Regions from separate parts of the Leptothrix cholodnii SP-6 genome, predicted to be linked through region 3. Evidence: riboswitches for the same ligand, from Rfam matches in the RefSeq annotation. Region 3 holds a riboswitch; each other region holds the start of a gene.

Region 1 (3,266 bases), 930 kb from region 3:
ACCTGTGCACGTTGTCGGGCAGCGCCAGGCGCTTGGTCATCTCGCTCTCGGCGTCGTGGTTGCCCAGCAGCAGGTAGACCGGGATGCCGGCCGCCTTGAGCCGGCCCATCTGGGCGACGAAGAAGATGCCGGTGTTGAAGTCCTTCCAGCCGCCGTCGTAGAGGTCGCCGGCGATGACCATGAAGTCGACCTGCTCGGCGATGGCCTCGCCGACGAGGTTGTCGAAGGCATCGCGGGTGGCCGTGCGCAGGGTCTCGACCGGCGCGTCCTGGTAGGCCGCCAGGCCGACCAGCGGGCTGTCCAGATGGATGTCGGCTGCATGGATGAATCGCACGGTGTCTCCCCCCAACTTGTTCGAGCTGCGCATTGTTGTGCAAGACGGCCACCGACCCGGCGCGCCCGGCCGGCCCCCGACCTGACCGCAACCTGCCCGCTACCATCGCCCCCCGCCCAGCCCGGCCCGGGCCGCCACGCCCACGAAGCCCGGCGGCCACGGGCCATCGATCAAGGAAACACGTGTTCAAGAATCTGTTGATCCACCGCCTGGCCGCCCTGCCGGCGGCCGATGCCGTGCAGGCCGAAGAGGCGCTGGTCGCCCAGTGTTTCGTGCCCTGCGGCGCCAGCCAGCCGGTCTCGCTGGGCTGGGTGCCCCCGCGTGGCGAGGCCCACGGGCCGCTGCTGGAGATCATCGGCGGCCACTGGCTGATGCGGCTGATGATCGAGCAGAAGATGCTGCCCGGCGCGGTGGTCAAGCGCCGCTGCGACGAGATGGCGCAGCGCATCGAGGCCGATACCGGCCGCAAGCCCGGCAAGAAGCAGCGCAAGGAGCTCAAGGACCAGGCCATGCTGGAACTGCTGCCGCAGGCCTTCACCAGGCAGATGTCGCTGCCGGTCTGGATCGCGCCCGAGCAGCGCCTGGTGATGGTCGACACCGCCAGCGCCGGCAAGGCCGACGAGGTCATCAGCCTGCTGACCAAGGGCCTGCCCGGCCTGGCGGTCGAGCCGCTGCACACCGCGCTGTCGCCGGCCGCGGCAATGGCCGACTGGCTGCTCAGCGGCGAGCCGCCGGCCGAGTTCAGCGTCGACCGCGAGTGCGAGCTGAAGTCGGCCGACGAGATGAAATCGGTGGTGCGCTACGCCCGCCACCCGCTCGACACCGACGAGGTGCGCGCCCACATCCAGCTCGGCAAGCGCCCGACGCGCCTGGCGCTGACGTGGAAGGGCCGGGTCTCGTTCGTGCTGACGGACGCGATGCAGGTCAAGAAGCTCGAGTTCCTGGACGGCGTCTACGAAGGCCAGCCGCAGGCCAGCCGCGACGAGGCCTTCGACGCCGATGCGGCCATCGCCACCGGCGAGCTGGTGCGGCTGATCCCGGACCTGATCGAGGCGCTGGGCGGCGAGCAGCAGCCGGGGCAGATGGCCGATGACGGTGTGCCGGCCTTGGCCACGGCGCCGAAGACCGTGGCGCCGCCCGCTGCGTTCACGTCGGCGACCGACGCCGGCCCGGTGGGCGACGATCCGCCGTGGTGATCGGCCGGCCGCGCAGCCGGCGGCTGGGCTACACTTTATTTTGCTAGGAGAGAGCCGCACCCGTGACACGGGCCGTCGGCCGCCGAAGGCGCAGAAGCGGTGTGAGCGCACCGCCTCGAACGCTCAGGCAAAAGGACTGGCAAACGTTCCTGAAAGGAACGTCACCTCACTGGAGAGAGGCTGCCGCTGCGGTATCGCGGCAGTCCACCGAAGGGGCAAGCGGAAGGGCGACACAGCCGCCTACCGTCAATCTCTCAGGTAAAGCGGACAGCGAGGGCAACACCACCGGCAACGGTGGACAACGGATGGCGCCCCCGTCCCTGCCCTCGGAGAAATCTCATGTCCGCTGACACCGCCCTGCTGCAAACCCCGCTGCACGAACTGCACCTCGAACTCGGCGCACGCATGGTGCCGTTCGCCGGCTACGCCATGCCGGTCAACTACCCCGGCGGCATCCTGGCCGAACACCGCCAGTGCCGCAGCGGCGCGGCGCTGTTCGACGTCTCGCACATGGGCCAGGTGCGGCTGATCGGCAGCGATGCCGACCGTGCGCTCGAGAGCCTGGTGCCGGTCGACGTGGTCGATCTGGCGATCGGCAAGCAGCGTTACGCCTTCTTCACCAACGAGGCCGGCGGCCTGCTCGACGACCTGATGATCACGCGCCGCGAGGACGACCTGTTCCTGGTCGTCAACGCCGGCTGCAAGGCGGCCGACATCCGCCACCTGATCACCCACATCGGCCACCGCTGCCAGATCGTGCCGATGCCCGACCACGCCCTGCTGGCGCTGCAAGGCCCGCAGGCCGTGACGGCGCTGGCGCGCCTGAACGCCGGCGTGGCGGGCCTGACCTTCATGAGCGGCGGCCACTTCGCGCTGGCCGGCGCCGACTGTTTCGTGACCCGCTCGGGCTACACCGGCGAGGACGGCTTCGAGATCTCGGTGCCCGCCACCCACGCGGTCGCGCTGGCGCGCAGCCTGCTGGCGCAGCCCGAGGTGCAGCCCGCCGGCCTGGGCGCGCGTGACACCCTGCGGCTCGAAGCCGGCCTGTGCCTGTACGGCCACGACATCCACGCCAGCACCACGCCGGTCGAAGCCGGCCTGACCTGGGCGATCCAGAAGGTGCGCCGCCCCGGTGGCGCGCGTGCCGGCGGTTATCCGGGCGCCAAGGTCATCGAGGGCCAGCTGGCGCAGGGCCCGTCGCACAAACGTGTCGGCCTGGTCGGGCTGGAGCGCGCGCCGGTGCGCGAGGGCGCCACGCTGGTCGACAACCACGGCAGCCACAAGCTCGGCACCGTGACCAGCGGCACCACCGGGCCGAGCGTCAACCAGCCGATCGCGATGGCCTACGTGGCCACCAACCACGCCGGGCCGGGCAACCTGATGTACGCCGAAGTGCGTGGCAAGCGCCTGCCGATGAAAGTGGTGCCGCTGCCGTTTGCGCCGCACCGATACTTCCGGGGTTGAGCGCCGCCTTGGCGGGCCGGTGCTCACGACCCGCCTGATCCGAACCCCTTTCCCGACGGCCGCCAGGCCGGGAATCCACTTTGCCTCCAGGAGCCTTTTCCATGCCTTTCCAGTTCACCCCCGACCATGAATGGATCGACGCCGCCAACCCCGCCGCCGCGGTGGTCGGCATCACCGTGCACGCGCAGGACGCGCTCGGCGACGTCGTGTTCGTCGACCTGCCCGCCGTGGGCGCCACCTTCGCCAAGGGCGACGTGGCCGGTGTCGTCGAA
Region 2 (3,266 bases), 1.1 Mb from region 3:
GGCCATCGCGTCGACCCACTGCTGGCGCGGCGCCGGGAACATCGCAGAAAACGATTCCTGGAAACCGGGCCGGATGCTGGCCTGGTAACGCAGCTGCGCCAGCTCGTCGGTGACCAGCTTGCGGCTGAAGGCAAAGGTGTCGAGCAGGTGCCGCATCGCCTCGATCGAGGGCTGGTAGCCCCAGGCGGCGTCCAGCCCCGGCGTCAGCTCGAAGGGCACGCCGACCGAGCCCATCAGCACCAGCCGGCGCACTCGCTGCGGCGCGCGGATCGCCAGCGCCAGCGCCAGCGCGCCGCCGAAGCTGTTGCCGATCAGATCGACCTGCGGCAGGTCGAGCGCGTCGAGCAGGTCGATGGCCTGCTGCACCCAGGTGTCCATCGAATAGGTGATGCCTTCGGGCCGGTCGCTGTAGCCGAAGCCGACCATGTCGGGCGCGATCACACGCCGATCCTGGGCCAACACCGGCATCACCAGCCGCCAGTTGGCCCAGGCGCTGACACCCGGCCCGGAACCGTGGATCAGCAGCACCGGCGGCTGGCCAGGGTGAGCGCGGCCGAGGTCGTGCACGTTGCTGTGAAACGCGCCGGTGCGGATGCGCTGGCCGATTTCGGGGTTGGCGGCGGTGGGGCTCTGCTGCTGGCTCATGCGGTGAGCCTCCTCGTGATCGTTGGGCTACGGAGACCTGGCGATGAGGTCTGACGGTCGCAACGATAGGCAGCGCGAGCCATACTGTCCAATACCGAATATTGCGATCTCGATACCATAAAGGTATCGAGTTAGACCACCCGCCGAAGCCCGCCGATGGACCTCAAGCAGATGCGCTATTTCCTCGCCGTGGCCGAGGAGCGCCACATCGGCCGCGCCGCCGAGCGCCTGCACATGGCGCAGCCGCCGCTGACGCGCCAGATCCACGCGCTCGAAGCCGAGCTGGGCACGGCGCTGTTCATCCGCACCCCCAAGGGCGTGGAGCTGACCGAAGCCGGCCAGACCCTGCTCGACGAGGTGCCCAACCTGCTGACGCTGGCGCAGCGCGCCCGCGAGCGCACCCGCGCCGCCGGCCAGGGCGTAATCGGCCGGCTCGACGTCGGCCTGTTCGGGTCGGGCGTGCTCGACGTCATCCCGCGGCTGCTGGCGCGTTTCCACGCCCAGCGGCCCGAGGTGCGCATCGTGCTGCACACGATGACCAAGGCCGAGCAGCTCGACGCCTTGCGCGAGCGCCGCATCAGCGTCGGCTTCAACCGCCTGGTGCCGCCCGAGCCCGATCTGGTGATCGAGACCGTGCTGCGCGAGCGCATGCGCGTGGCGCTGCCCGACACGCACCGGCTGTGCGCACAGGCCAGCGTGTCCATCCCCGACCTGGCCGGCGAGCCGCTGATCCTCTACCCCAACCTGCCGCTGCCCGGCCTGGCGCAGCAGGTGATGCAGGCGTTTGCGCGCGAGGGCACGCCGCTGCTGGTGGAGCAGGAGGTGGAAGACGTGCTGACCGCCATCGCGCTGGTGGCGGGGGGTTTTGGTGCGTGCATCACCACCGCCAGCAGCGAGAGCCTGCGCCTGCCGGGCGTGGCCTACCGGCCGCTCGAATGTTCGTATCTGAAGGACATCGAGCTGAGCTGCATCCACCGGCGCGGGGATGGGTCGCCGGTGTTGGCGGCGTTTCTGGCGGTGGTGAGGGGGTAGGACGTGGGGACCGGCGCTTGAAGAAACCGTGATGACCTGACGACGTCGATGCGGGTTAACCCGAGCATCGGGCACAATTGCCAGCTTCACCGCAAGGCCGAGGTCACCCGCCGACCGCCTTGCCGGCCACGAGCCCGAGCGGCATCGGGAGAGTCCGCGTGCCACCCGCGCGGCGCCGAAGGAGCAACCGCCCCGGAAACTCTCAGGCAAACGGACCGATGCCGTGGATGAACTCTGCAGAGTTGCCAAACGAGATTTCATGACCACCACCTCATTGCGCCTGGGCTGCATCGCCGCAGCCTGTTTCGCCCTGTCCGCGCACGCAGCGCAGCCCCTCGTCGTCAAGATCGGCCACGTCGCCGCGCTCAGCGGCCCCGCCGCGCACCTCGGGCATGACAACGAGAACGGCGTGCGGATGGCGATCGAGGAACTGAACGCCAAGGGCGTGCAGATCGGCGGCCGTCCGGCCCGCTTCGAGCTGCTCGCCGAGGACGACGCCGGCGACCCGAAGCAGGGTACTGCCGCCGCGCAGAAGCTCGTCGACAACAAGGTCAACGGCGTCGTCGGCCACCTGAACTCGGGCACCGCGATTCCCGCGGCGCGGATCTATGCCGACGCCGGCATCGCGCAGATCGCGCCGTCGGTGACGAACCCGCAGTACACCCGCCAGGGCTTCAAGACGACGTTCCGGATGGTGGCCGACGACGCCCAGCTCGGCGGTGCACTCGGCCGCTACGCGGTGCAGACGCTGAAGGCGAAGACCATCGCGGTCATCGACGACCGCACCGCCTACGGCCAGGGCGTGGCCAGCGAGTTCGAGAAAGCCGCCAAGGCCGCCGGCGCGACGATCGCCAAGCGCGAGTTCACCAGCGACAAGTCGACCGACTTCACCAGCATCCTGACCGGCATCAAGGCGGCCAAGCCCGACGTCATCTTCTACGGTGGCATGGACGGGGTCGCCGGCCCGATGCTGCGGCAGATGAAGCAGCTCGGCATCCGGGCGAAGTTCGTCGGCGGCGACGGCGTCTGCACCGGCGAGCTGCCCAAGCTCGCCTCGGGCCAGATGACCGACGGCCAGGTCGTCTGCGCGATCGCCGGCGGCGTCGACGCGGCGCAGCGGCCGGCGTTCGACAAGTTCAAGGCCGACTTCAAGAAGAAGTTCGGCGCCGAGGTCCAGATCTACTCGCCCTACACCTACGACGCAACCAAGGTGATGGTCGAGGCAATGGTCAAGGCGAAGTCTGCCGACCCGGCCAAGTACCTGCCGGAGCTGCAGAAGATCAGCTACCCCGGCGTCACCGGCACCATCGCGTTCGACGAAAAGGGCGACATCAGGAACGGTGCGCTGACGCTCTACACCTTCAAGGGTGGCCAGCGCGAGGAACTCGGCATCGTTCGCTGACACGGGGCTGCCACAGGTCCGGCTCAGCCGGCCGCTCGAATGGACGGATCTGAACCGTGGGCTTGCACGAGGACCTGCATCGACACTCGCTCGTCACGCAAGGCCGCGGCGGCGTCATGCAGGCTCGACAACAGCGGGCTGCCTGCGGGTTTTCCACAGCGACACCAGCACACCACCGGCGATCAGG
Region 3 (3,266 bases):
GCCTTCAATTGCGTGCTGACCAAGCAGGCCTTGGGCGCGAGCTTGGCGCGCTGACGGGCACCGTAGTAGCCCGAACGGCTGACGCCCAGCACGCGGCATAGACGCTCGACGGTGACGGCCTTCTTGTGCAGTTGCTCGACGAACTGGTAGCTCATCGAAGCTCGCGGGCAAAGAAGGCCGATGCTTTTTTTAAGATGTCGACGTCGCCGCGCAGTTGCTTGTTCTCGGCCTCAAGCTGGCGGATGCGTTGCTGCTCGGCGGTGAGCGGTTTGCCAATGCCGGGGCGGCCTGCAGCCTCTTCATCGGCTTGCGCCAGCCATCGCCGCACGGCCGTCTCGCCGAGCTTCATGTCGCGGCAGACGTCGCCCACGCTCAAGCCCTGCTCGCGAATCATCTGCACCACTTGCAGCTTGAATTCCGCGTTGAATGTCCTTCGTTCTCTCTTGCTCATGTTCCTCGTCCAGGTGGATTCCACCTATCGAGGTGTCCGGGAAAATTAGACCATGACAGGGAGCCCGTAACCCAGCGACAAGAACCCGTGATCGATTTCCTTCTGGAACCCCGTTCACAGGAAGCAAGCCCGCCACCGTCATGGTTCGCGGGCTTTCTGTTTGGCGATGACGGAAATCGGAAATGGACCCGATTCGGTCACGCGCAGTGCCGAGCCGGGCCGCCGGCCCAAGCCGGTCCTCAGGCGCCGGCAAACGCGAAATCGATCTCCGGCGCCAGCCCGCTGACGATGCGGGCGATGCTCTTGCCCGAGCCGCACGAGTGCGTCCAGCCCAGCGTGCCGTGGCCCGTGTTGAGGAACAGGTTGCGCAGCTTGCTGCGGCCGATGATCGGCACGTTGCTCGGCGTGGCCGGGCGCAGGCCGGTCCAGAACTGCGCCTGCGCGGTGTCACCGGCGCCGGGGAACAGCTCCTCGGTGCGGCGCACGATGGCCTCGCAGCGCACCCGGTTCAGGTCGCGGTCATAGCCGTTCAACTCGGCCGTGCCGGCGATGCGCAGGCGGTCGGTGCCGGGCTGGCCGTCCACGCCGGGCGTGGTCAGGCGCGAGAACACCAGCTTGTATTCGTCGTCGGTCAGCGAGACCTGGTGCGCCTTGGCGGCGTCCTTGACCGGCATCGTCACCGAGTAGCCCTTGGCCGGGTAGATCGGCAGCTCGATGCCCAGCGGACGCGCGTAGAGCGGCGACAGGCTGCCCATCGCCAGCACGTAGGCGTCGGCGCGCAGGCGCTGGAAACGGCCTTCGGCGTCGGTCGCCTCGACGTGGTCGATCTGCCCGCCCACCTCGCGCAGCGCAGTCACGGTGTGGCTCATCAGGAACTGCACGCCGTCGGCCTGGCAGTGTTTGACCAGTTCGCGGGCGAAGCGGTTGGCATCGCCGGATTCGTCTTCCGCCGTGTAGGTGGCGCCGGCCAGTTGCGCGCGGATCGCCGCCAGCGCGGGCTCGATGCGCACGGCTTCGTCGGCCGAGATCACGCGCCGGTCACAGCCCAGTTCGCGCATCTGCGCGGCCGGGGCCTCGGCGCCGTCGAACTCTTTCTGGCTGGTGTAGAAGTGCAGGATGCCCTGCGTGCGCTCGTCGTAGGCCACGCCGATGTCACGCCGCAGCTGCTGCAGCGTGTCGCGGCTGTAGGTGCCGAGCTTGACGATCTGCTCGATGTTGTGGCGCGTGCGCCCGGGCGTACATTCGCGCAGGAACTGCAGCACCCAGCGCCACTGGCGGGCGTCGGCGCGCAGGCGAAACAGCAGCGGCGCGTCTTCCTTGCCCAGCCATTGCAGCACCTTCAGCGGTGCGCTCGGGTTGGCCCAGGGTTCGGCGTGGCTGACCGAGATCTGGCCGCCGTTGGCGAAGCTGGTCTCGGATGCGGGCGTGGCCTGGCGGTCGACGACGGTGACGTCGTGACCTTGCTGGCGCAGGAAATAGGCCGAGGTAACGCCGAGCAGGCCGGCGCCGAGGACGAGGACTTTCATGAGCTGTGCTCCAGGATCGGCCGCACGACACCGTGGCTTCGATGCCATCGGGCCGTGCGTTTGCCGCTCCCCCTGTCCTTGATACCTGAGAGTTTCAGCCGCGCGGCGCTGTGCCGGGGCCTTGCTCCTTCGGTGCGTCACGGGCGTGACGTCTCTCCAGACGGCGTGGTGTGTGTGCAGTGTTGGACCTGAGCGTTCATGGGAGTTTGCGCCTTCGGTGGCCGCGTCATCGACGCGGCACTCTCCTGCAGGGTCGTGAGTCTAGGGCTTTCGATCAGCCCTCGCTGTTCTCAGGGATCGACAGGAATCGTTCGGTCAGCGCCACCCAGTAGGCCGCGCCGATGGCGATGTTGGCGTCGTCGAAGTCGTAGCCGGGGTTGTGCACCATGCAGGCACCCGGGCTCGCGCCATCGCCGTTGCCGATCAGCAGGTAGCTGCCCGGCACGCGTTCGAGCATGAAGGCGAAATCCTCGCTGCCGCTCAGCGCCGGGCCTTGTTGCGTGACGCGGTCGGCGCCGACCAGGTCGATCGCCACCTCGCGTGCGAAGGCGGTTTCCGCCGCGCTGTTGACCAGCACCGCGTAACCCGGCCGCCAGTCGATGCGGGCGGTGACGCCGTAGCTCTGGGCCTGCGCGGCCACCAGCGCCTTGATGCGCTGCGCCAGCAGCACGCGCACCTCGCGGTCGAGCGCACGCACACTCAGCTCCAGCGTGGCGCTGGCCGGGATCACGTTGTTGGCCTTGCCCGCATGCAGCGCACCCACCGTGACCACCGCCATCTGCAGCGGGTCGACGTTGCGCGAGACGATGCTCTGCAGCGCCATCACGATGCCGGCCGCCGCCACGATCGGGTCGGCCGCGCGGTGCGGCATCGCGCCGTGGCCGCCGATGCCGTCGAGCGTGATGGTGGCGTAGTCGCTCGATGCCATCGCCGCGCCTTCGCGCAGCACCAGACGACCCTGCGGCACGCCGGGCATGTTGTGCATCGCGAAGATCGCGTCGCACGGGTAACGCTCGAACAGCCCGTCTTCCATCATGCGCAGCGCGCCGCCGCCACCCTCTTCGGCGGGCTGGAAGATCAGGTTCAGCGTGCCGTTGAAGCGGCCGTGTTCGGCCAGCTGACGGGCAGCGGCCAGCAGCATCGCGGTGTGGCCGTCGTGGCCGCAGGCGTGCATCAGGCCCGGCTTGCAACTGGCCCATTCGGCGCCGCTGGCCTCGGTGATCGGCAGCGCGTCCATGTCGGCACGCAGGCCGAGGCGGCGTGTGCCTTTCTCGTCGGTCTCGCCGCGC

The links. Region 3 has a riboswitch for glycine ahead of LCHO_RS11880 (D-amino acid dehydrogenase). Riboswitches for the same ligand answer to the same signal wherever they lie in the genome.
Region 1: it holds a riboswitch for glycine, as region 3 does, so the genes downstream of both, gcvT (glycine cleavage system aminomethyltransferase GcvT) here and LCHO_RS11880 (D-amino acid dehydrogenase) in region 3, are expected to answer to the same signal.
Region 2: it holds a riboswitch for glycine, as region 3 does, so the genes downstream of both, LCHO_RS16680 (branched-chain amino acid ABC transporter substrate-binding protein) here and LCHO_RS11880 (D-amino acid dehydrogenase) in region 3, are expected to answer to the same signal.

What each region holds. Positions count from the first base shown of each region.
Region 1 is NC_010524.1:1,657,408-1,660,673, reverse strand. It holds gene LCHO_RS07790 (metallophosphoesterase family protein) at 1-334, opposite strand, end outside; gene LCHO_RS07785 (recombination-associated protein RdgC) at 517-1,530, shown strand; glycine riboswitch at 1,565-1,679, shown strand; glycine riboswitch at 1,690-1,811, shown strand; gene gcvT (glycine cleavage system aminomethyltransferase GcvT) at 1,870-2,994, shown strand; gene gcvH (glycine cleavage system protein GcvH) at 3,096-3,266, shown strand, end outside.
Region 2 is NC_010524.1:3,721,608-3,724,873, forward strand. It holds gene LCHO_RS16670 (alpha/beta fold hydrolase) at 1-645, opposite strand, end outside; gene LCHO_RS16675 (LysR family transcriptional regulator) at 802-1,677, shown strand; glycine riboswitch at 1,813-1,905, shown strand; gene LCHO_RS16680 (branched-chain amino acid ABC transporter substrate-binding protein) at 1,937-3,079, shown strand; gene LCHO_RS16685 (TerC family protein) at 3,194-3,266, opposite strand, start outside.
Region 3 is NC_010524.1:2,585,181-2,588,446, reverse strand. It holds one part of gene LCHO_RS11890 (IS3 family transposase) at 1-181, opposite strand, end outside; one part of gene LCHO_RS11890 (IS3 family transposase) at 181-451, opposite strand; gene LCHO_RS11880 (D-amino acid dehydrogenase) at 691-1,977, opposite strand; glycine riboswitch at 2,040-2,147, opposite strand; gene LCHO_RS11875 (M20 aminoacylase family protein) at 2,252-3,266, opposite strand, start outside.